3 regions of the Chitinolyticbacter meiyuanensis genome follow, and region 1 is predicted to be linked to each of the others. Evidence: predicted binding sites of a transcription regulator. Region 1 holds the regulator's gene; each other region holds the start of a gene.
What was found. Region 1 encodes FNR, which switches genes on or off when oxygen is low (the NO sensors DNR and NnrR bind a similar motif). Its sites were predicted from a motif close to TTGATNNNNATCAA; they were not measured.

Region 1 (7,348 bases):
CGTCGATCAGCGTCACGCCCACAGCCTCCACCTCGCCCTCATCGTTGCGCACCGGCATGAAGGTGAAGTTCTGCCGCATGAAGTCGATGCCGCCGGTGATCGGCCGATTGTGGGCGAAGCGGAACAGGTAGGGCCGCTGCTCCCACGAAGTGAAGGCAAAGTTCTTCAGCACGAACACGCTGTCGATCTTCTTGGCGAGCCACTTTTGCGGCAGGTCCGGGAACAGCTCGAACAGGCTACGGCCGACCGCATCCCCGCTCGCAATGCCACTGTGGTGCGCCATGAAGCGGTTCCACAACAGCAGCTGGTAGCTGCGATCGACGACAAAGACCCCGACATTGACCTCGCTGACGATGAAGTCGGCCAGCGATACCGTCATCAAAAGTTTTCCATGAAGGCGTCGAGCGCGGATTTGAGCGTGAGGATGGACTCCTCGGGCATCAGGGTCAGCAGGTGGCAGGTGAAATCGCGCACCTCGAGCGTGAAGTGCACTTCCACCAGGAGCGCGTAGTTCCAGGTCAGCTGCTGCGGATTGATCAGCCGCCCGACCTCGACGTTCTCCGCCATGATGGTCGGCGCCGAAAAACTGAGCTTGGCCTGCAGCAATTCGGCAATGCCATTGAGGCAGGCGCCGACCAGCACATTGCTCACGTCAAGCAGCAGCTCGCGGTCCGCCGCGCCATCGAGCGCGTCTTCATAGCCCATCAGGTCGGCCAGATCGCGGCAGCCGTCCTGGTCGTAGATGACCATGGCTTCGCCGCGCAGCGTGCCATTGAAGGCTTGGCGCGCCGCAGTCACCGACTGCGGTGTGCCGACGAGCTGGACGATGCCGGTGGAAATTGCAGCCGATTCGGTGATGTTGATGCGCGGCACCGACAGCTGCACGAAGGATTCAAGGATCTGCGCCAGCTGGGAGCCGGCCTGCCCCATGGCGATGTTGGTGACTTCCTGCAGCGCGTCGCGCTGGTCCGGGGTGAGCAACAGATGATCGATCATCATAGTCCCCGCTGTCAGAGCGAAATGCCGTATTCGCGCAAGATCGCTTCGATCTGCGCGGCATCGACCGGCTTCTTGACGAAGGCCACGGCCCCCAGCTGGCGAACGCGTTCGCGCGCCATGGGCTGGATATCGGCCGAAACCACGACGACAAAGCTGTTGAGCCCTTCGCGCTGCAGCGTTTCCAGCACGGTATAGCCGTCCATCTCGGGCATGGTCAGGTCCAGGAACATGACCTCAGCCTTGCCGGCGCGATACGCGGCCAAGGCTTCGATGCCGTTGCCGGCCTGCGTGATTTCAACATCCCATGACGGTGGCAAGGCCTTGATCAGCATCTTGCGCGCCATGACCGAATCGTCGACCACCAAAATTGGCGTAGGCATCCGACGCCACTCCCCAAAGCTACTGTTTCTTGTTAGTAAGCAAATTTAGCGGAGCAGTTTAGAGCATGGCATCCGCTTTGTGGATAGGGCTTCCGATGGAAGTAGGTCTAGTGCAGCCCGGCAACCAGTCGCCAGACGCCGACCACGATCAACAACAAACCCAATATAGACCGAAGCCAGCGATAGCCAAGCCAAGCCCGTAAGCGCCCAGCCGCCGCGCCGATCAGCATCAGGTTGGGCAGCGTGCCCAACCCAAAGGCCAACATCAGCAAAATCCCATTTTCTGTCGAACCACTTGCCAGCGCAGAAAGGCTGGCCGTATAGACCAAGCCACAGGGCAGCCACCCCCACAGCGCGCCCGCCACCAGGGCCTGCCAGAACCATCGGATCGGCAACAAACGGCGCAGCAGTGGTTGCACCCGCGCCCAGACTGGCACGCCTAGCCTTTCCAGGCGGGTGAACCATGCCGCCCAGCCAGCGATATAGCAGCCCATCACGATCAGCAACAGGTTGGCCAGCCACCAGAGCACGGTCTTCACCAGCGTCAGCGCAAGCAGGCCCGGAATACTGCCGACAGCGCCGGCAATCGCCCCGATCAGCCCGTAGCCCAGCAGGCGCCCGACATTGAAGCCCAGCAGATACGGCCAGCGCGGCCCGGGTGGCAGCTGCAAAGTGAATGCGGTGACCACCCCACCACACATGCCAAGGCAGTGGCCGCCACCGACCAGTCCGGCAATGAACAGCGAAAACAGGGCGGGGTCGAGCATGGATCAGATCAGGCGGGAATAGGCGACGATGGGTTGCTGGCGGATGAGGAAACGGTCGAAGACCATGGCGATGGTCCGCACCAGCAGGCGGCCACGTGGCGTCACATCGATGCCATCCGGCCGCAGCACGACAAGGCCATCGATCTCGAGCAGCTGCAGGCGTCGCAATTCTTCCGCAAAGTACACCGAAAAATCAATCATGTAGGCCGGTTCGAACGACTCGAACGACAACTGGAACTGGCACATCAGCGCCTGGATCACCGCCCGGCGCAACAGGTCGTCGCGCGACATGGCATAGCCACGCACCGTCGGCAACTGGCCGGCATCGAGTGCGGCGTAGTAGTCGTCAAGCTTGCGGGCGTTCTGCGCGTAGTGGCCGCCCACCATGCCGATGGCCGATACGCCAAAGGCCAGCAAGTCGCAATCGGCGTGGGTGGAATAGCCCTGGAAATTGCGATGCAGATGGCCGCGCCGCTGCGCGAGGGCGAGATCATCGTCTGGCAGCGCGAAGTGGTCCATGCCGATGTAGACGTAGCCTGCGGCCTGCAGTGCCGCGATGCTGTCGGCCAGGATATCGAGCTTGGTAGTAGCATCCGGCAGCGCCTGGGCATCGATGCGACGCTGGGGCGGGAAGCGCTCCGGCAGGTGCGCGTAGTTGTAGAGCGCGATGCGGTGCGGGCGCAACGCGACCACGCGTTCCAGCGTGCGCGCCATGGTTTCGCGGGTTTGCAGCGGCAGGCCATAGATCAGGTCGAGGCTGATCGAGCGAAAGCCGTTGGCACGCGCGGCGGCGATCACCGCTGCGGTTTCCGCCTCGCCCTGCACCCGGTTCACTGCGCGTTGTACAGCCGGGTCGAAATCCTGCACGCCGATGCTGACACGATTGAACCCCATCTCCGCAAGCGCAGCCATGGTCTGCACGCCCACCTTGCGCGGATCGATCTCGATGGCATATTCGCCTGCTGGATCGAGCTCGAAATGCCGACGCACAGCCGCCATCAGCCGGGCCAGCTGCGCATCGCTGAAGAAGGTCGGCGTACCGCCTCCCAAGTGCAACTGCTGCGCTCGGGGCCGCTGCTCGATCAAGTCGGCAGTCAAGGCCAGCTCGTGCTCCAGGTAGCCGAGGTAGGGCTCGGCCTGATCGCGGCGGCGCGTGATCACCTTGTTACAGGCGCAGTAGTAACAAATCGTGTCGCAGAATGGCAGGTGGAAATATAATGAAAGCGGTTTTGTCGCCGATCCCGGCTGGCGCGCAATGACGGCCTGCTGCCAGGCAGCGGCCTGCAGCGGTCCGAAACGATCCGCAGTGGGGTAGGAGGTATAGCGCGGCCCGTGGCCGTCATAGCGGACAATCAGGTCGCGATCGAATTCGGCTTGTTGCAGCCCGGCATATGCGTGCGTCACCGCGGTCATCCGTTCTGTTTGCAGGGTCGACCAGCTTAACGTGCGGTGTCGGGGCACCTCGTTGATCGGGATCAAGGCACAATCAGCCGCCCTACGGCATACCGCCGGATGGCCATCAACCCAGGGATTCCCATGCTTTCCACCATCCCGGTGCAAGACATCAGCATCAAGCATTTACGCCAGGCCTGCTCTACCTGCAGCCTGCGCGAACTCTGCCTGCCCATCGGCCTATCCGCCGACGAGATGAAGCAGGTGGATGAGCTCGTCACCCAGGGGCGGCCCATCAAGCGTGGCGAAGCGCTTTATCGCAGCGGCGAGCCGTTCCGGGCGCTCTACGCGGTCAAGCTCGGCTTCTTCAAGACCAGTGTGGTCTCCGAGGATGGCCGTGAACAGGTTACCGGCTTTCACATGACCGGCGACCTGATCGGGCTCGACGCCGTCAGCACCGATCACCACACCTGCGATGCCGTGGCACTGGAAGACAGCCAGGTCTGCGAGCTACCGTTCACCGAAATGGAAGAACTCGCGCGCAAGATGCCGGCGCTGCAACACCATCTGTACAAGGTGATGAGCCGCGAAATCGTGCGCGACCACGGGGTGATGCTGCTGCTCGGCAACATGAAGGCCGAGGAGCGCATCGCCGCCTTCCTGCTCAACCTGTCGCAACGGTTTGCGCTGCGTGGCTATTCATCATCCAGCTTCCACCTGCGGATGACGCGCGAGGAAATCGGCAGCTACCTCGGCCTCAAGCTGGAAACAGTGAGCCGCACGCTCTCCAAATTCCAGGATCAAGGCTTCATCAAGGTCCAGAACCGACTGATCGAGATCGTGCAGATCGATTCGCTGCGGCAGCTGGTCAACAGCTGCCAGGGCTAAGGCCATGGGCCCCGTCTGCCTGACTGCGCCGACGGGGCTACGCGAGCGCTTGCTTGCCCGCCTGAGCCGCGCCGGCTGCCCGGCAGACTGGTCAGGCGAAACACCACCCTCCCCCTGGGCCGCGGAAGCGCTGCATCTGAATGTAGGGGGCATTGCCTGCTCCAAGCCACCGCCCTTCAGCGTCGACATCGCCATCATGCTCGACCACCCTGCAGCCGAGCGCCTGGGCTGGATGCTGGCCGTAGGTGGCCACGCCAGTGCGCTGCAGCGCGCCATTCCCTGGCTAGATGCCCTTTCACCCACTCCGGCTGGCTGGCTGCATGTCGGCAGCGATGGTGCTGGGGCTTTCATCGGCACAGCCAACGCATTGTGGGCCGAGCAACAGCAGCAGGTCGTTGCCTGGCTGGCTGAACGAGGGCCCCACGGCACTGCGCATTTTGATCCGGCAAGCTGGCAAGCATTGGCGAGCCATACCCAGCATCAGTTGCAACTGCTGGCCGCAGCGTATCTGGCCAAGCAGCCCGCCGAGCACGAACTGGCAACCCGCCTCGCACTCGCCATCAGCACGCTCTACCCGCAAAACCAGACGTAAAAAAGGGCAGCCGGTAAGGCTGCCCTCAACAGAACAACGGGGATAGGGTCGATCAGGCCACGGCCTTGCTCGGCTGGGCCACCGCCTTGGCGGCTTGCTCGGCGCCGGCCACGGCAGCTTGGGTGAGTTCACCGGCAATCTTCTGCGTGCTGCGCGCTACGGCATCGTAGGTGCTGGCAGCCGTTTCGAAGGCATTGCGAAACACAGCGACTGCTGCACCGGAACCGGCCGGCGCCACTTCGGCAGCCTTGTCGAGTGAGCTCAGCAGCGTCTTGTTGAAACCGAGCACCTGCTCTTCGACCAGACGATTGAGTTCATGCTGGGTAGCGCTGGCCACGTCGAACACCGAGCGGGCCGCATCGAGGGCCTTGTCGACCGACGGTTGCGCCAGCTGCTTTTGCAGCGATACCAGACCTTGCACGTCCTTCACTTCGGATAGCGCCTTGGCGGCTTCAGCTTGATTGGCAAGAACTTCACGGGCCAAGCCCAGCTGCAGGCTGACGAGGCGTTCCACCCCGTTCAGTGCGATCTGCGACAAACGCAGCGATTTTTCCAGACCAGCTTGGTTGGCTTCGTTGTACTGATGGGTGTTGAACATCGTCAGACTCCAAGGATTGTGCATTGCATCAATTCGGATTCTTGACGGCCTCGCCTCGGGCGTCAAGCATCCCATTGTGCGCCGCAGCATTTTGGCGACAGGCGGTAAAAAAGGCGGCCATGGCCGCCTTGCTCCGCAACTGGCGAATCATCACGCTTTCACGTCGATGTTCTGCCCCAGGTTCGCAGGGTTGTTGTATGCCGCCGGCTGCGGCAGCGCTTCCAGCAACGACAGGGCGTTCTGTTGCTGGATGTCCAGCGCTTTGCGCAGCACCGTATTGGTCACGACATACTCGGACGGCTGCGAGCTGCTCGCGGCATTGACTAGGGACATGGACTCCATAACAGCACCTCCTGATACACACCCCTACCATACCCCTATGTTGGCAAGTACCACAAGGGTAGCGGGATGATCGGCGAGGCATGCAGTGATCGCGCTCACGTCCGGCGCGGGTCGGGCCAGCTGCGGTAAAATGCGCCGATGAACGCGCCCGCCTTTATCCATCTCCGCCTGCATTCCGAATTTTCCGTCGTCGACGGCATCGTCCGCATTGATGACGCCGTCAAGCGTGCCGCCGAGCTCGGCCAGCCCGCGCTCGGTGTGTCGGACCTGATGAACCTCTTTGGCATGGTCAAGCAGTACAAGGCCTGTCGCGCCGCCGGCATCAAGCCCATCATCGGCATCGATGCCCGCATCGAGAACGAGGAAGATCGCGACAAGCCCTTCCGCGTGCTGCTGATGGCCAAGAACCGGGCTGGCTATGGCCGCCTCTGCGAGTTGCTCACCGACGCCTACCTGCACAACCAGTACCGCGGCTATGGCGAACTGAAGAAGGAATGGCTGGCCGCCAAGTCCAACGCAGACCTGATCTGCCTCTCCGGCGCGCACCTGGGCGAAATCGGCCAGGCACTGGTCAATGGCAACTACGAGGCCGCCACCTCGGCTGCGCAGTGGTGGGCCGCGCAATTCCCCGACAGCTTCTATCTGGAGCTGCAACGCAGTGGTAAAGCCGAATGCGAGACCAGCGTACAGGGCCATCTCGACCTCGCTTCGGAACTGAACCTGCCCGCTGTTGCCACCCACGCAATCCAGTTCATGGATCGTGACGATTTCAAGGCGCACGAAGCGCGCGTCTGCATCGCCGAAGGTTTTGTCGTCTCCGACAAACGCCGGCCGCGCAACTTCACCGAAGAGCAGTACTACAAAACCCCGGCCGAAATGGCCGAACTGTTCGCCGACCTACCAGAGGCGCTGCAAAACTCGGTGGAGATCGCCCGCCGCTGCAACGTGAACATCCTGCTGGGCAAGAACTACCTGCCGCTGTTCCCCACGCCGGATGGCATGACGCTGGACGACTTCCTGGTGCACCAGGCCAAGGAAGGCCTGGAAACCCGGCTGACCCAGCTCTATCCAGACCAGGCCCAGCGCGATGCCGAGCGCCCGCGCTACCTGGAGCGGCTCAAATTCGAGACCGACACCATCATTCAGATGGGCTTTCCCGGCTACTTCCTGATCGTGGCGGACTTCATCATTTGGGGGAAGCAGAATGGTTGCCCGGTGGGTCCCGGCCGGGGTTCGGGCGCAGGCTCGCTGGTAGCCTATGCGCTCGGTATCACCGATATCGACCCCACCGCCTACGCGCTGCTGTTCGAGCGCTTCCTCAATCCGGAGCGGGTATCGATGCCCGACTTCGATATCGATTTCTGCCAGGACAACCGCTGGCGCGTGATCG
Region 2 (7,348 bases), 1.2 Mb from region 1:
TGCGCGCCTGCACGTAGTCGTACAGCGCAGCATCCGATTGCACCGGGTTGGCATCCGGATAGCGTTGCTGTAGCCACGTGCCGAGCCGGCCTTCGTCGAGCAACGCGGTCACGCGTTCGACGAGGTGGGATGGGTAGGCGGCGAGATAACGGTGGGCGGGCATGGCGGCGCTGGATGGCAAAAAGCCCAGCCTTGCGGCTGGGCTTCGTGTCTGGTGGGTCGTGCGGGACTCGAACCTGCGACCAACGGATTAAAAGTCCGCTGCTCTACCAACTGAGCTAACGACCCGTGCAAAGACCGGAATCTCGGCACTTGGTACTACTAATGAAAAACCGGCTTGTGGCCGGTTTCTCGTATTGGTGGGTTGTCACAGGCTCGAACTGTGGACCTACGGATTAAGAGTCCGCTGCTCTACCAACTGAGCTAACAACCCGAAGAGGGCCGAATAGTAGCCCGGCCCCGGATAGGTGTCAACACTCCGCTGTAAAATAGTTGGCCGGGCTGGGAGGCGGGCTGTCCCCGATGCCGGGTGCTGCCGGCTGCGGGTTACACTCGGGGCTTTGTTGGCCAAGGAAAACACAGATGCGCATCCTTCACACCATGCTGCGGGTAGGCAACCTGGAGCGCTCGCTCGCCTTCTATACCGAGGTGCTCGGCATGAAGCTGTTGCGGCGCAAGGACTACCCGGATGGGCGCTTCACGCTGGCCTTCGTCGGCTATGGCGAGGAATCGGAAACGGCGGTGCTCGAGCTCACCCATAACTGGGATTCCGACCGCTACGAGCTCGGCACCGGCTATGGTCATATCGCGCTGGAGGTGCAGGATGCGTATGCGACCTGTGACGCGGTGCGCGCCAAGGGCGGCAAGGTGACGCGCGAGGCCGGGCCGATGAAGCATGGCACCACGGTGATCGCCTTCGTCGAGGATCCGGACGGCTACAAGATCGAGTTCATCCAGCGCGGCACCCAATGATCGCCGGCCGCCGATGGCGGCCATCCCACCACTCTTGCGATGGGCCTTCGCATGAACAAACTGACCCCGCTGTTGCTCGGCCTCGTTCCCATGCTGGGGCAGGCCGCGCAGCTTGACGGCAGCCAGCTCTCCCTGCAGTGGGCGCTGCCCTTTGCCGGCATTCTCCTGTCGATCGCGCTGTTTCCGCTGCTGGCGCCGCATTTCTGGCATGCCCATTTTGGCAAGGTGGCAGCCTTCTGGTCTGCGGCGTTCCTTATCCCGTGCGCGCTGGCGTTCGGGCCGGGCGTGGCCGGCGGGGTGGTGGCGCACGCCCTCGTCGACGAGTTCATCCCCTTCATCATCCTGCTGTTCGCGCTCTACACCATTTCTGGCGGCATCCTGGTATGGGGCAACCTGCACGGTTCGCCGGCGCTCAATACCGGCATCCTGGCGCTGGGTTCGCTGCTGGCTTCCATCATGGGGACCACCGGCGCAGCAATGCTGCTGATCCGGCCGCTGCTCAAGGCCAACGACAATCGCCAGCACAACGTGCACGTGGTGGTGTTCTTCATCTTCCTGGTGGCCAACATCGGCGGCGGCTTGACTCCGATCGGCGATCCGCCGCTGTTCCTCGGCTTTCTCAAGGGCGTGAGCTTCTTCTGGACCTTGGAGCACATGCTGCTGCCGGTGCTGTTGTGTGTCGCCATCCTGCTGGCACTGTTCTATGTCATCGATCGTCACTACTTCACCAAGGAAGGCGTGCTTCCGGTGGATAAGACGCCGGATACCGAGGGCATCAAGCTGTTTGGCACGTTCAACTTCGCGCTGATCGTCGGCGTGGTGGCGGCGGTGGTGATGTCCGGCGTGTGGAAGCCAGGCATCGAGTTCGAATTCGCAGGGGCGTCGCTATCGCTGCAGGATCTGGTGCGCGATGTGGTGCTGATCGTGCTGGCGCTGGCCTCACTCAAGTTCACGCCCAAGCAGGTGCGCGCCGGCAACGATTTCAACTGGTTCCCGATGCAGGAGGTGGGCAAGCTGTTCGCTGCCATCTTCATCGTGATGGCGCCCGCCATTGCCATCCTGCGCGCGGGCGAGGCGGGGCAGCTGGCGCCGCTGGTGCGCACGGTATTCGATGCCTCGGGGGCGCCGCGCGATTTCATGTTCTTCTGGATGACCGGGGCGCTGTCGGCCTTCCTCGACAACGCGCCGACTTATCTCGTGTTCTTCAATCTGGCGCATGGCGATGCAGCGCATCTGATGACCGATATGGCGAGTACCTTGCTCGCGATCTCGGCAGGCGCGGTGTTCATGGGCGCGATGAGCTACATCGGCAATGCGCCCAACTTCATGGTCAAGGCGGTGGCGGAAGACCGCGGCGTGAAGATGCCGAGCTTCTTCGGCTACATGGCGTGGTCCGCATTGATCCTGTTGCCGCTGTTCGTGATCGTCACGCTGGTGTTCTTCCACGTGTAGGCGCAGCAAAGCTGTGCTGGCGCGATATAGCAAGCCCGGCTCACGCCGGGCTTCTTTTCCTTGTCATCTGGATACTTCCTACTAGCCCGGAACTTGCTTCGTCCTTGAATATCAGCTTTAGTGATTACTCACATCAGCCCGTGCCACTCCTCGGGCTTTGACCTGCATCAGTTCGCTGAAACCTGAACGGCATAGACTGCAATCCTAACGAGGCGGCGAACCCGCCCAATCCATCACAAACCGCTAACGAGGTGTACCGTGGCTAAAAAAGCGCTGAACAAAGACTTGCTGGAGAAGATGCACAAGTACTGGATGGCGGCCAACTACCTGTCCGTCGGCCAGATCTACCTGCTGAACAATCCGCTGCTGAGGGAACCCCTCAAGCGCGAACACGTGAAGCCGCGTCTGCTGGGCCACTGGGGCACCACACCGGGTTTGAATTTCGTCTACGTGCACGCCAACCGCCTGATCAAGGAACGCGACCTCAACATGATCTACATCGCCGGCCCTGGCCATGGCGGTCCGGGTCTGGTCGCCAATACCTGGCTGGAAGGCAGCTACGAAGAGTTCTATCCGAGCATCGATCGTTCCGAAGCAGGCATGCAGCGCCTGTTCAAGCAGTTTTCCTTCCCGCGTGGCATCCCGTCGCACGTGGCACCGGAAACCCCGGGCTCGATGCACGAAGGCGGTGAACTCGGTTATTCGCTGTCGCACGCCTTTGGCGCGGCCTTCGATAATCCGGACCAGGTGGTGCTCGCCGTGGTCGGCGATGGCGAAGCCGAAACCGGCCCGCTCGCCACCAGCTGGCACTCGAACAAATACCTGCACCCGGTGAACGACGGCTTCGTCATCCCCATCCTGCACTTGAACGGCTACAAGATCGCCAACCCGACCTTGCTGGCGCGCCTCTCCAAGGATGAGGTGACCAAGCTGTTCGAGGGCTATGGCTACAAGCCGCACTTTGTCGAGCTGAAGAAGGAAACCTTCAACGACAAGCCCGAATCGTTCAACGACATCCACCAGGAAATGGCCAGCACGCTCGACGCCGTGATGGATGAACTCACCGCTATTCGGGCCAAGGCCAAGGAACAGCAGGCTGCCGGCAAGCCGATTGAGCGCCCGCAATGGCCGATGATCGTGATGCGCACGCCCAAGGGCTGGACCGGGCCGAAGGAAATCAAGGGCCTCAAGGTCGAGGATTACTGGCGTAGCCACCAGGTACCGTTCTCCGATATGGACAAGGAAAACGTCAAGAACCTGGAAAAGTGGATGAAGAGCTACGAGCCGGAAACGCTGTTCGACCAAGGTGGTGCCTTCCGTGCCGAGCTGGCCGCCATCGCGCCGACCGGCATCCATCGGATGGGCAGCAACCCGGTGGTACATGGCCAGGCCAGCAAGGACCTGCGCATGCCGGACTTCCGCAAGTACGAGGTGAAGTTCGCCAAGCCGGGGACCGAGAACGCCGAAGCCACCCGCGAGATGGGCAAGTTCCTGCGCGACGTGATGGACAACAACAAGGCTGAGCAGAACTTCCGCATCTTCGGCCCGGACGAGACTGCATCCAACCGCTGGAACAACGTGTTCGAAGTGTCGGGCAAAACCTGGTTCGCCGATTACTTCAAGGAAGACAAGGCCAACGATCACCTGGCGCAAGATGGCCGCGTGATGGAAATCCTCTCCGAGCACACCTGCCAGGGCTGGCTCGAGGCCTATAACCTGACCGGCCGCCACGGCTTCTTCAGCTGCTACGAGGCGTTCATTCACGTGATCGACTCGATGTTCAACCAGCACGCCAAGTGGCTGAAGACCACCAAGCACATCAACTGGCGCAAGCCGTTGCCGAGCTTGAACTACCTGCTGACCAGCCACGTGTGGCGTCAGGATCACAACGGCTTCTCGCACCAGGATCCAGGTTTCATCGACCACGTGGTGAACAAGAAGGCCGAGGTGATCCGCGTCTATCTGCCGCCAGATGCCAATACCCTGCTGTCCGTCACCGATCACTGCCTGCGCTCGCGTCACTACGTGAACGTGGTGGTGGCCGGCAAGCAGCCTGCGCTGCAGTACTTGACCATGGATCAGGCGATCAAGCACTGCACCAAGGGGGTGGGGATCTGGGACTGGGCGTCCAATGACCAGGATGGCGAGCCGGATGTGGTGATGGCCTGCGCCGGTGAAATCCCGACCATGGAAGCACTGGCCGCGACCGACCTGTTGCGCCAGCACTTCCCGGATTTGAAGATCCGCTTCGTCAACGTGGTCGACCTGATGACGCTGCAGCCGGAGGAAGAGCACCCGCACGGCCTGTCTGATCGCGAGTTCGATTCGATCTTCACTGCCGACAAGCCGATCATGTTCGCGTTCCACGGCTACCCGTGGCTGATCCACCGCATGACCTATCGTCGCAATGGCCACAGCAACATCCATGCGCGTGGCTACATCGAGGAAGGCTCCACCTCGACACCGTTCGACATGGTGGTGGTCAACCAGCTCGACCGCTTCAACCTGGCCATCGACGTGATCGACCGCGTGCCCAAGCTTGCCAAGATCGGCGCCCATGTGCGGCAGAAGTTCGTCGACAAGCTGGTTGAGCACGAGCAGTACATCGCCGAAGTCGGCGACGACCTGCCGGAAGTGAAAAACTGGAAGTGGCCGTACTGATCTGACCGCCGCTTCACCTTGTCACTCGGCCCGCCGCAAGGCGGGCTTTTTTTATGCCATGGCCTGGGCGATGGCTTGGCGCCGCGCCTCGGCCACCCGTTCGGGGATACGTGCCTTGTCCGTGCACTCCCCAGCGATGGCACCGGCGTCCACAGCGCGTGCTGCGTTGAGTAGCCGGCGCAGGTAAGCCACCTGTGGGTAGTCGCTGTGCTCGAAGCCGGTGCGACCGCGGGCGTCGGCAAGGCAGGCATCGAGGAACTGGCCGAAGCGCTCGGGCTTGCGGAGCGCATCGCCGCGCTGGAACAACTCCAGCACCGTGCCGGGCTTGAGCTCCAGCGCGCGGTGCACCAGCAGGTGTTCGCGACAGGTGAGCAGGGCGAGATCGCGGCATTCGGCCGGGGCGCGCAACCGCTGCGACAGCGCCTCGACCAGCGGCACGCCGGCAGCCTCATGGCCGATGTGGCGCGGCAACACGTCGGCGGGCGTCACCGCCTTGCCGAGATCGTGGCACAACGCGGCGTAGCGAGTGGCCAGCGGCCAGCCTTGGCGAGCGGCGTAATCGAGCACCAGCATCACGTGCACGCCGGTATCGACTTCCGGGTGGTAGTCGGCACGTTGCGGCACGCCCCACAACGCATCGACCTCGGGTGCGATGCGCGCCAGCGCGCCACACGCGCGCAGCACGGTGAACATGCGACTCGGCTGCTCGGCCATCAGGCCGCGTGCCAGCTCCTGCCACACCCGTTCCGGCACCAGGTGGTCGACTTCGCCATCGGCGACCATCTGCCGCATCAGGTCCAGCGTCTCGTCCGCCACATCGAAGCCGAAGCGCGCGGCAAAGCGCGCCAGCCGCAGCACCCGCACGGGATCCTCGACGAAGGCCGGCGACACATGGCGCAGCAGACGCGCGGCGATGTCGGCCTGGCCGTCGTAGGGGTCGATCACGTCGCCGGCTTCATCCTCGGCCATCGCGTTGATGGTCAGATCGCGCCGCGCCAGGTCGTCTTCCAGCGTCACGGCCGGGTCGGTGAACACGGTGAAGCCTTTATAGCCACGGCCGCTCTTGCGCTCGGTGCGGGCCAGCGCGTATTCCTCGTGGGTCTTGGGGTGCAGGAACACTGGGAAGTCCTTGCCGACCGGCTTGTAGCCCTGGCTTTCCATCTCGGCGGCAGTGGCGCCGACCACCACCCAGTCGGTGTCCTTCACCGGCAGGCCCAGCAGACGGTCGCGCACGGCGCCGCCAACCTTGTAGATCTTCATGGCGTTTGCTTCTGTGTGATATAGCGATCGATTTTAGGTCCTCACCGCCGTGCTTGTCGCTGTGCCTGGGCCGCGATGGCGGGTGGCCAAACATGCAGACGCGCCGGCATGCAGGGTTGGGTACCGCAGGCCGGACCAGGGTTCTGCCACTGGTCGCAAGCGGGATGCGGTATCGGCCTGCCTCACGGCGCAGCGGATACCCCCGACGGCATGGTGCGGGACCCGGAGTCGGGCAGGCAGCGCTACAATCTTTCTCGTCGCTTCCAACCCCACACGGAATCTCGCCATGAAGATTGCCAACGATGTCACCGCCCTGATCGGCAACACGCCCCTCGTCAAGCTCAACCGCGTCACTGCTGGCGTTGGCGCCACCGTGGTGGCCAAGCTCGAGTACATGAACCCCAGTCATTCGGTGAAGGACCGCATCGCCGTGGCCATGGTCGATGCTGCCGAGGCAGCCGGCGTGATCAACGCCGACACCACCATTGTCGAGCCGACCTCGGGCAACACCGGCATCGGCCTGGCGATGGTGTGTGCGGCGCGTGGCTACAAGCTGATCCTGACCATGCCGGAGACCATGTCGAAGGAACGCCGCGCGCTGCTGCGCGGCTACGGCGCTGAACTGGTGCTGACGCCGGGGCCGGAAGGCATGGGCGGTGCGATCGCCAAGGCCAAGGCGATCGTCGAGGCCAATGCCAATCACTTCATGCCACAGCAGTTCGAGAACCCGGCCAATCCGGAAATCCACCGCAAGACCACCGCCGAGGAGCTGTGGAACGATACCGATGGCCAGATCGACATCCTGATCTCTGGGGTTGGCACCGGCGGCACGATCACCGGCGTGGCCGAGGTGCTCAAGGCACGCAAGTCATCGTTCCAGGCGATTGCGGTCGAGCCCGATGCCAGCCCGGTGTTGTCCGGTGGCCAGAAGGGCCCGCATCCGATCCAGGGCATCGGCGCCGGCTTTGTGCCGGGCGTGCTCAACACCGGCGCCTACGACGAG
Region 3 (7,348 bases), 270 kb from region 1:
GCGGCGGAACCGGGCGGCAAGGATCAGGGCCAGTAGCTGGGTCTTGTCACCGATTTCAGCGAGGGCGACCACACCGGTCGAAACGAGGAAGGCATCCATGCGGGGCATACTCCGGGGGTGGGCAACGTGAGGCCATGCCACACGGCCCACCCAGAGCGTGCGTACATGGTCCTCAGGTCTTGCCTAGCCTCGCAGACTGCGAGGCCGGGTGCGCCATGGGCTGCGGCCCAAGTATGTTGACGCATCCCCCGCGGCGACTGGCGCGCGGGCGGCTACTCCCCCGAAGGGCAAAAGCGGGCAGTGTACCGGCGCTTCCTTACAACGGCAATCGCGGACTTTGCCACTGGTCAGCGCGCCAGTTGTTCGCGCGCATGCTGCAGCACGCCGGCGCAGCCGTCCTCCACCAGGTCGAGCACATGCTCGAAACCTTCCGGCCCGCCGTAGTAGGGATCGGGGACCTCGCGCTCGGCATGCGCGCTGGCAAACTCCAGGAACAAATGGATCTTGTGGCGGAGCTCGGCTGGGCAACGCCGCTGCAGAATGGAGAGATGTCCCTCGTCCATCGCCAGGATCAGGTCGAAATGGCGATAGTCAGCGGCGCTGACTTCGCGTGCGCGCAAGGTGGACAAGTCATAACCACGGCGCTTGGCGTGCGACTGCGCGCGGCGGTCCGGCGCCTCGCCGACGTGGTAGTCGTGCGTGCCCACCGAATCGACCTCGATCTCGCCCGCGAGCCCGGCATCGCGTACCAGCTGGCGCAGCACACCGTCGGCCGTTGGGCTACGGCAGATGTTTCCCGTGCATACCATCAGTACTGCGTAACGCGCCATCGTGGCCTCCACCCATCGCAAAAACCACGATTGTACCTACTCCAGCCAGCGCAGCAGCGTGGCCGGCGGCGAGGTGCAGCAACCACTGCAGCGCTTGGCGCCACAGCGTGCGGCCGGCTGCATCAGTTGTAGGCGCCCCCGCGCAGCCCAGTCCTCTGCCAGTTGCTGCACAGCCGAGGTCTCAACGCCGAAATGCAGCGCCACTTGACCGGTATCGACGGTGCCACGTCCCTGCAGATACTGTTTCAGTTCGAGCAGTCCCATGATCACACCTCCGTGATGCGCGGCCAGCAGCGCGGTACGGCAAGCAAGACAGCGATGCCCAACGCGCAAGCGCCCAATGCCAGCCCGCCCTGCCAGGACCACCAGCCGGCGCGGGCCAGTTGGTAATAGGCACTGGCAACGCCATAGCCGACAGCGAAGGTCCAGCCCGCGGCGAACAGCGCCCAGCGCGTGCCGAGTTCGCCGCGGATCGCCCCCAGGGTGGCGAGGCACGGCGTGTAGAGCAGGATGAGCAGCAGGTAGGCAAATGCGCCAGCCCCGCCATCGAAGCTTGCCCGCATCACCGAGAATGTCGAGACCGAGGCCTCCAGCCCTGCCGCAGCGCTGGCACTGTCGGAGAGATCACCGACATCGAGCCCGAGCGGATCGCCCAGCTTGCCGCCGAGTGCGGCCAGGTTGTCGGGCACCGTCTGCCAGGCCGCCTGCAGCCGCTCGCCCAGGTCGAACCCTTCCTCCGCCGGGGCAGCGGGCGTATAGAGCGCGTTGAGCGTGCCCACCACGGCCTCTTTGGCCAGCACCCCGGTGAACAGGCCGACCGCGGCCTGCCAGTTGTGCTCGGCGATGCCGAGCGGTGCGAAGGCCGGGGCCAGCACCTTGCCAACCGAGGCCAGGGCCGACTGCTCGCTGTCTTCGTGGCCCAGCGAGCCATCGGTGCCCATGCTGTTCAGCAGCGACAGCACCACCACCATGGGCACGATGATGCGCCCGGCGCCGATCACGAAATCGCGCAACCGCTGCATCGCACGGCGGGCGATCACCGTCGGACTGGGCAGGTGATAGCGCGGCAGCTCCATCACCAGCGGCGCCCCGTCGCCCGGCAGCAGGCTGTGGCGCAGCAGCCAGGCCGTCGCCACCGCGCAGGCCATGCCGACGAGATACAGCGCGAACACCACGTTCTGGCCGCTGGCGGGGAAGAAGGCGGCCGCAAACAACGTGTAGACCGGCAAGCGCGCGCCGCAGGACATGAACGGTGCCATCATCGCGGTCAGGATGCGGTCGCGCCGGTTTTCCAGCGTGCGTGTCGCCATGATGGCGGGCACGTTGCAGCCAAAGCCCAACAACAAGGGGACAAAGGCCTTGCCGGGCAGGCCCAACGCACGCATCGCGCGGTCCATCACGAAGGCGGCCCGCGCCATGTAGCCGCTGTCCTCCAGCGCGGACAGGATCAAGTACAGGCTCGCGATCACCGGCACGAAGGTCGCCACCGTCTGTACCCCACTGCCAGCACCGCGCTGCAGCACGATCAACCATTCGGGTATGCCAGCCTGCGCCAGCCAGTGAGCCGGGCCATCGACCAGCAGCGCGGCAAAACCCTGGTCGAACACGTCGATAAAGGCACTGCCGACGTCGATGGTGAACAGGAACATCAAATACATCACGCCGATGAATACCGGTAAACCCAGCCACCGGTTGAGCACGATGCGATCGATGCACTCGGTCAGCGAGTGGGATGCCAGGCCAGAGACCCTGCGCGCGGCGCGGCATGCATCCCCGGCAAAACGATAGCGGGCATCGGCAATCAGGATGTCGGGCTCCAGCCCTTCCGCTGCGGTGATCTGTGCCTGGGCCAAGGCGACTTGCGGCAACAGCCTTGCATGCTGCCGCTCGGCCTCGGCATCGCCCTCGAGCAGGCGTAGCGCAGTCTGAGTTGTCGCAACCCTGCCCGCGTCCATTTCGGCGGCCAGCATCGTGACGGCATGCTCCACCGAAGCCGGCAGATCGAGCGCCACGCCCGGCGCAGCGCCCTGCCCGGCGGCAATGGCCGCCTTCAGCTCGCGTATGCCACGCCGCCGCGCCGCGGAAACGGCGAGCACCGGGCAACCGAGGCGCACCGCCAGTACCTCGGTATCGATCTCGACCCCGGCTGCCTGGGCCACATCGACCATGTTGAGCACCACCAGCACCTTCACGCCCTGCGCCAGCAATTGGGTGGTGAGGTAGAGATTACGTTCGAGGTTGGCGGCATCGACGATATCAACTACCAGATCGGCCGCGCCGCTACGCAGGTAGTCGCGTGCCACGCGCTCGTCCGCCGCACCATCACCGGCTGTGTTCAGCGTGTAGACACCGGGCAGGTCGACCAGCTCGATGCGCGCCATGCCATGCCGCAGCACGCCGCTCTTGCGCTCGACCGTCACCCCCGGCCAGTTGCCGACCTGCTGGTTGCTGCCGGTCAGCACGTTGAACAGGGTAGTCTTGCCGCTATTGGGGTTGCCGATCAGCGCGACCGTGCGCGGGGTGCTCATCGCACCGGCTCCACCAGCAACATCGCTGCCTCGTGCTTGCGCAGGCTCAGCGTGTAGCCGCGCAGGGTCAGCTCGTACGGATCACCGAGTGGCGCCACCCGCACCACGGTGAATACGGTGCCCGGCATCAGCCCCATCGCCAGCAGGCGCTGGCGATAGGCCTTTTGCCCTGCCCCGTAGGCCAGCACGGTACCGCGCTCGCCCGACTGCATCGCCGACAGTTGCATGATCGCCACTCCGTATTGATAGTGGTTCTCATTTTTCATCTTGGCGGGTCGGCGCGTGTTGACACGCATCAAGCCGGGCGCTGTCGACGATGTACAAATGCTGCGGGAGCGAAAGCTGAAAACGACAAAGCCGGCACAAGGCCGGCTTCGTAGTGACACCGGTAGCGAAACCGATGTAAGGGTGGTGGAGCTAAGCGGGATCGAACCGCTGACCTCTTGCATGCCATGCAAGCGCTCTCCCAGCTGAGCTATAGCCCCACAATGCTGGCGTCGATACGACATGGTCGGACCAACGTATTGGCGTCCCCACGGGGATTCGAACCCCGGTTATCGCCGTGAAAGGGCGGTGTCCTAGGCCTCTAGACGATGGGGACTGAGGCGACGCTGCTTCATACGGACAACAACGCGACATGTAGGTGGCGCACCCGGAGCGATTCGAACGCCCGACCCTCTGGTTCGTAGCCAGATACTCTATCCAACTGAGCTACGGGTGCGCAGCAAACTTTACTGGTAGGCCGATATTGCCAAGCCCGAGCCAAGATTAACTTGGCGTCCCCACGGGGATTCGAACCCCGGTTATCGCCGTGAAAGGGCGGTGTCCTAGGCCTCTAGACGATGGGGACGTCTAAAACTTCACTTTCAGAATCAAATCGGTCGCCGAAGCGACCGACTCTGGGATTTTGGTGGAGCTAAGCGGGATCGAACCGCTGACCTCTTGCATGCCATGCAAGCGCTCTCCCAGCTGAGCTATAGCCCCGAAAGAGATGCGCATATTAGACGCCACCGCCCCCTTCGTCAAGCCATTGCAGCAATTTTTTCGCAGCGCGGCTTACCAGGGTGCCCACCAGGCACGATCATCGAGGAAATCGGCCGACAGCACTGTGCTGTTCGGATAGTTCTGGGCCAGCACCCGCTTGGTGTCGTCGCGCAAGTCATTGAGGCCCAGCTTGTCGTAGGCCAGCACCATCATGCCGAGTGCGGGCTCAACCTGTTTAGTGTTGGTATAGGTCTCGATCACATACTTGCCACGATTGGCGGCAGCAAGGTAGGCGCCGCGCTTGTAGTAATACTTGGCGACATGCAGCTCGTAGTTGGCCAGCGCGCCGATCAGGTAACCCATCCGCGCCTCGGCATCGCCTGCATAGCGGCTCTCGGGGAAACGGGTAACCAGTTGCTTGAAGCTTTCGAATGAATCACGCGCCGCCTGCGGATCGCGCTCGGACATGTCCTGCTTGGCCAACCACGACAGGAAACCCTGCGATTCGTTGAAATGGACCAAACCACGCAGGTAGAGCGCATAGTCCATCGACGGATGCGCCGGGTACTGCTTGATGAAGCGATCGATCGACGACAGCGCCAGCAGCGGCTCCTGATCCTTGTAGTGGTTGTACGCCGACTCCAGCATTGCCTGCTGCGCATAGCGGCCGTAGGGATAGCGTGCCTCCAGCTTTTCCAGCAGCTTGTTCGATGCCTCGAAGTTCTTGTCGGCCTGCTCGGCCTTGGCTTGGGCATAGAGCTTTTCGGCCGACCAGCCGCGCGTCTCGTCCTGCTCGGTGGGGGTGGAGGAGCAGCCGACGATCAGGGCGGCAGCAATCGAAGCAGCAAGGAAACGCGGTAGAATCTTGTTCATGATGCATTCCGAAATCGAATCCGACGATTATAACGAGTTCGCCGATACGCGTGTCCTGACCGCGCCGGATGATATTGCCGGTGAACGGCTCGATGCGGCACTCGCCAAGTTGCTGCCGGAGTTCTCCCGCAGCCGGCTTGCCAGCTGGATCAAGGATGGCCGCGTCACCATCGATGGTGAGACCGCCAGTCCCAAGACCAAGCTGTGGGGCGGCGAGAAGCTGCTGGTGGACGCCGAACCGGATCCGGAAACGGTGGCGTTTCAGGCCGAGGATGTGCCGCTCGACATCGTTTACGAGGACGACGCCATCCTGGTGCTGAACAAGCCAGCCGGGCTGGTCGTCCATCCCGGCAGCGGCAACTGGTCCGGCACCGTGCTCAACGGTCTACTCCATCGCTATCCCGAACTGAAGGCAGTGCCGCGCGCCGGCATCGTGCACCGACTGGACAAGGACACCAGTGGCCTGATGGTGGTCGCCCGGACCTTATCCGCACAGAACCATCTGGTGCAGCAGTTGCAAGCCCGCACCGTGAAGCGCCACTACCTCGCGGTCGCGCAGGGGCTGGTCCGTGCCGATGGTACGGTCGATGCGCCGATCGGCCGCCACCCGCGCGAGCGGATCAAGATGGCGGTCACCGGCACCGGCAAGCCTGCCGTCACGCACTATCGGGTGCTGGAACGCTTTTCGGCGCACACGCTGGTCGAGTGTCGGCTGGAAACCGGACGCACTCACCAGATCCGCGTACATATGGCGCATCTCGGCCATCCGCTCGCCGCCGATCCGGTCTACGGCGGCCGTCCCAAGCTGTTCGCTCCCGAAATCATGTTGGCGCTGGAAGGCTTTTCCCGCCAGGCGTTGCACGCCAAGAAGCTGGCACTGGTACACCCGGTCAGCGGCAAGACCATGACCTGGCGCGCGCCGCTACCCGAGGATTTCGAGCTGCTGATCGCAGCACTGCGCGCCGAGCAGGGGCTCGCCGAAGAGGACTGGGACGACGATTGGGACGATGAGGACGACGATGGCATCGAGGTGGTGTATGTCCGCGATTGAAGCCTTGCCAGTACTCGTGCCCGACTGGCCGGCGCCACCACGGGTGCGTGCCCTCGTCACCACGCGCGCCGGTGGCATCAGCAGCGCGCCGTTCGATGCGCTGAACCTCGGCGATCATGTCGGCGATGACCCGGCGCACGTTGCCGAGAACCGGCGTCGCGTCGCGGCGCTGCTGCCGGGAGAGCCACTGTGGCTTACGCAGGTGCACGGCACCCGCGTGGCCGAGGCCGGCGTCGACATAATCGGCGCCGAAGCCGATGCATCTGCCGCACGGGCGCCGGGCGTCGTCTGCGCCATCATGACGGCCGATTGCCTGCCGTTGCTGCTGTGCGATCGCGCCGGCAGCGTGGTCGGTGCCGCACACGCAGGTTGGCGTGGCCTGGCCGATGGCGTGATCGAAGCGACAGTCGCCGCCATGCAATGCCCGACCGGCGAACTGATGGCTTGGCTGGGCCCGGCCATCGGAGCCGATGCGTTCGAGGTCGGTGACGAAGTCCGGGCGACCTTCGTTGCTCACGACGCTACAGCCGCAGCAGCCTTTCGCCCTGGCAAGCAAGCTGGAAAATGGTGGGCCGACATCTACCTGCTCGCCCGCCAACGGCTCGCCCGTCTTGGCATCGAGGCTGTCTACGGCGGGCAGCATTGCACCGTGACCGATGACGCTCGCTTCTTCTCCTACCGCCGGGACGGGCAGACCGGCAGAATGGCTTCGCTGATCTGGCTGCAAACCTAATCGTCAGCCAGTCCTTGTCCAAGTGACGGCTTAGGCGCAGCCATCGCACGGGTTCGGCTCACGCCTCGGCAGCACTTGCATTACGCCACAAAGTTGCATTTGTGGGTATACTGACGGACTTCGTTACCCGCCAATCCGTCGCACGCCATGAGCACCCTGAGCTGGATCATCACCGCAAGCCTGCTGGGCAGCCTGCTGAGCGTAGGCGCTGCCTGCGTCATCGCCTATCTCGCCAAGCCGCACTGGGTGCCCAAGCTCGTCAGCTTCGCCGTCGGTGCGCTGCTCGCTGCGGTATTCCTCGAAATCCTGCCGCACGCCTTCGGCGGACACGAGCACGGCGAGATGCACG

Region 2: the regulator FNR is predicted to act here: its motif matches at 2,582-2,595, upstream of FLM21_RS02250 (phosphoketolase family protein).
Region 3: the regulator FNR is predicted to act here: its motif matches at 3,644-3,657, upstream of FLM21_RS20780 (FeoA family protein).

The regions. Positions count from the first base shown of each region.
Region 1 is NZ_CP041335.1:1,722,379-1,729,726, reverse strand. It holds gene FLM21_RS08455 (GGDEF domain-containing protein) at 1-379, opposite strand, end outside; gene FLM21_RS08450 (chemotaxis protein CheC) at 379-999, opposite strand; gene FLM21_RS08445 (response regulator) at 1,011-1,379, opposite strand; gene FLM21_RS08440 (sulfite exporter TauE/SafE family protein) at 1,487-2,146, opposite strand; gene hemN (oxygen-independent coproporphyrinogen III oxidase) at 2,150-3,559, opposite strand; gene fnr (fumarate/nitrate reduction transcriptional regulator Fnr) at 3,683-4,426, shown strand; gene FLM21_RS08425 (hypothetical protein) at 4,431-5,018, shown strand; gene FLM21_RS08420 (phasin family protein) at 5,071-5,616, opposite strand; gene FLM21_RS08415 (YjfB family protein) at 5,767-5,949, opposite strand; gene dnaE (DNA polymerase III subunit alpha) at 6,097-7,348, shown strand, end outside.
Region 2 is NZ_CP041335.1:490,250-497,597, forward strand. It holds gene FLM21_RS02225 (M48 metallopeptidase family protein) at 1-163, opposite strand, end outside; tRNA gene FLM21_RS02230 (tRNA-Lys) at 213-288, opposite strand; tRNA gene FLM21_RS02235 (tRNA-Lys) at 358-433, opposite strand; gene gloA (lactoylglutathione lyase) at 583-972, shown strand; gene FLM21_RS02245 (sodium:proton antiporter) at 1,024-2,424, shown strand; gene FLM21_RS02250 (phosphoketolase family protein) at 2,683-5,085, shown strand; gene FLM21_RS02255 (multifunctional CCA addition/repair protein) at 5,137-6,345, opposite strand; gene cysK (cysteine synthase A) at 6,632-7,348, shown strand, end outside.
Region 3 is NZ_CP041335.1:1,453,841-1,461,188, reverse strand. It holds gene FLM21_RS07025 (TMEM165/GDT1 family protein) at 1-99, opposite strand, end outside; yybP-ykoY riboswitch at 185-287, opposite strand; gene FLM21_RS07020 (low molecular weight protein-tyrosine-phosphatase) at 348-830, opposite strand; gene FLM21_RS07015 (FeoC-like transcriptional regulator) at 867-1,094, opposite strand; gene feoB (Fe(2+) transporter permease subunit FeoB) at 1,097-3,358, opposite strand; gene FLM21_RS20780 (FeoA family protein) at 3,355-3,624, opposite strand; tRNA gene FLM21_RS07000 (tRNA-Ala) at 3,768-3,843, opposite strand; tRNA gene FLM21_RS06995 (tRNA-Glu) at 3,884-3,959, opposite strand; tRNA gene FLM21_RS06990 (tRNA-Arg) at 4,003-4,079, opposite strand; tRNA gene FLM21_RS06985 (tRNA-Glu) at 4,133-4,208, opposite strand; tRNA gene FLM21_RS06980 (tRNA-Ala) at 4,267-4,342, opposite strand; gene FLM21_RS06975 (outer membrane protein assembly factor BamD) at 4,415-5,215, opposite strand; gene rluD (23S rRNA pseudouridine(1911/1915/1917) synthase RluD) at 5,214-6,266, shown strand; gene pgeF (peptidoglycan editing factor PgeF) at 6,253-6,999, shown strand; gene FLM21_RS06960 (ZIP family metal transporter) at 7,147-7,348, shown strand, end outside.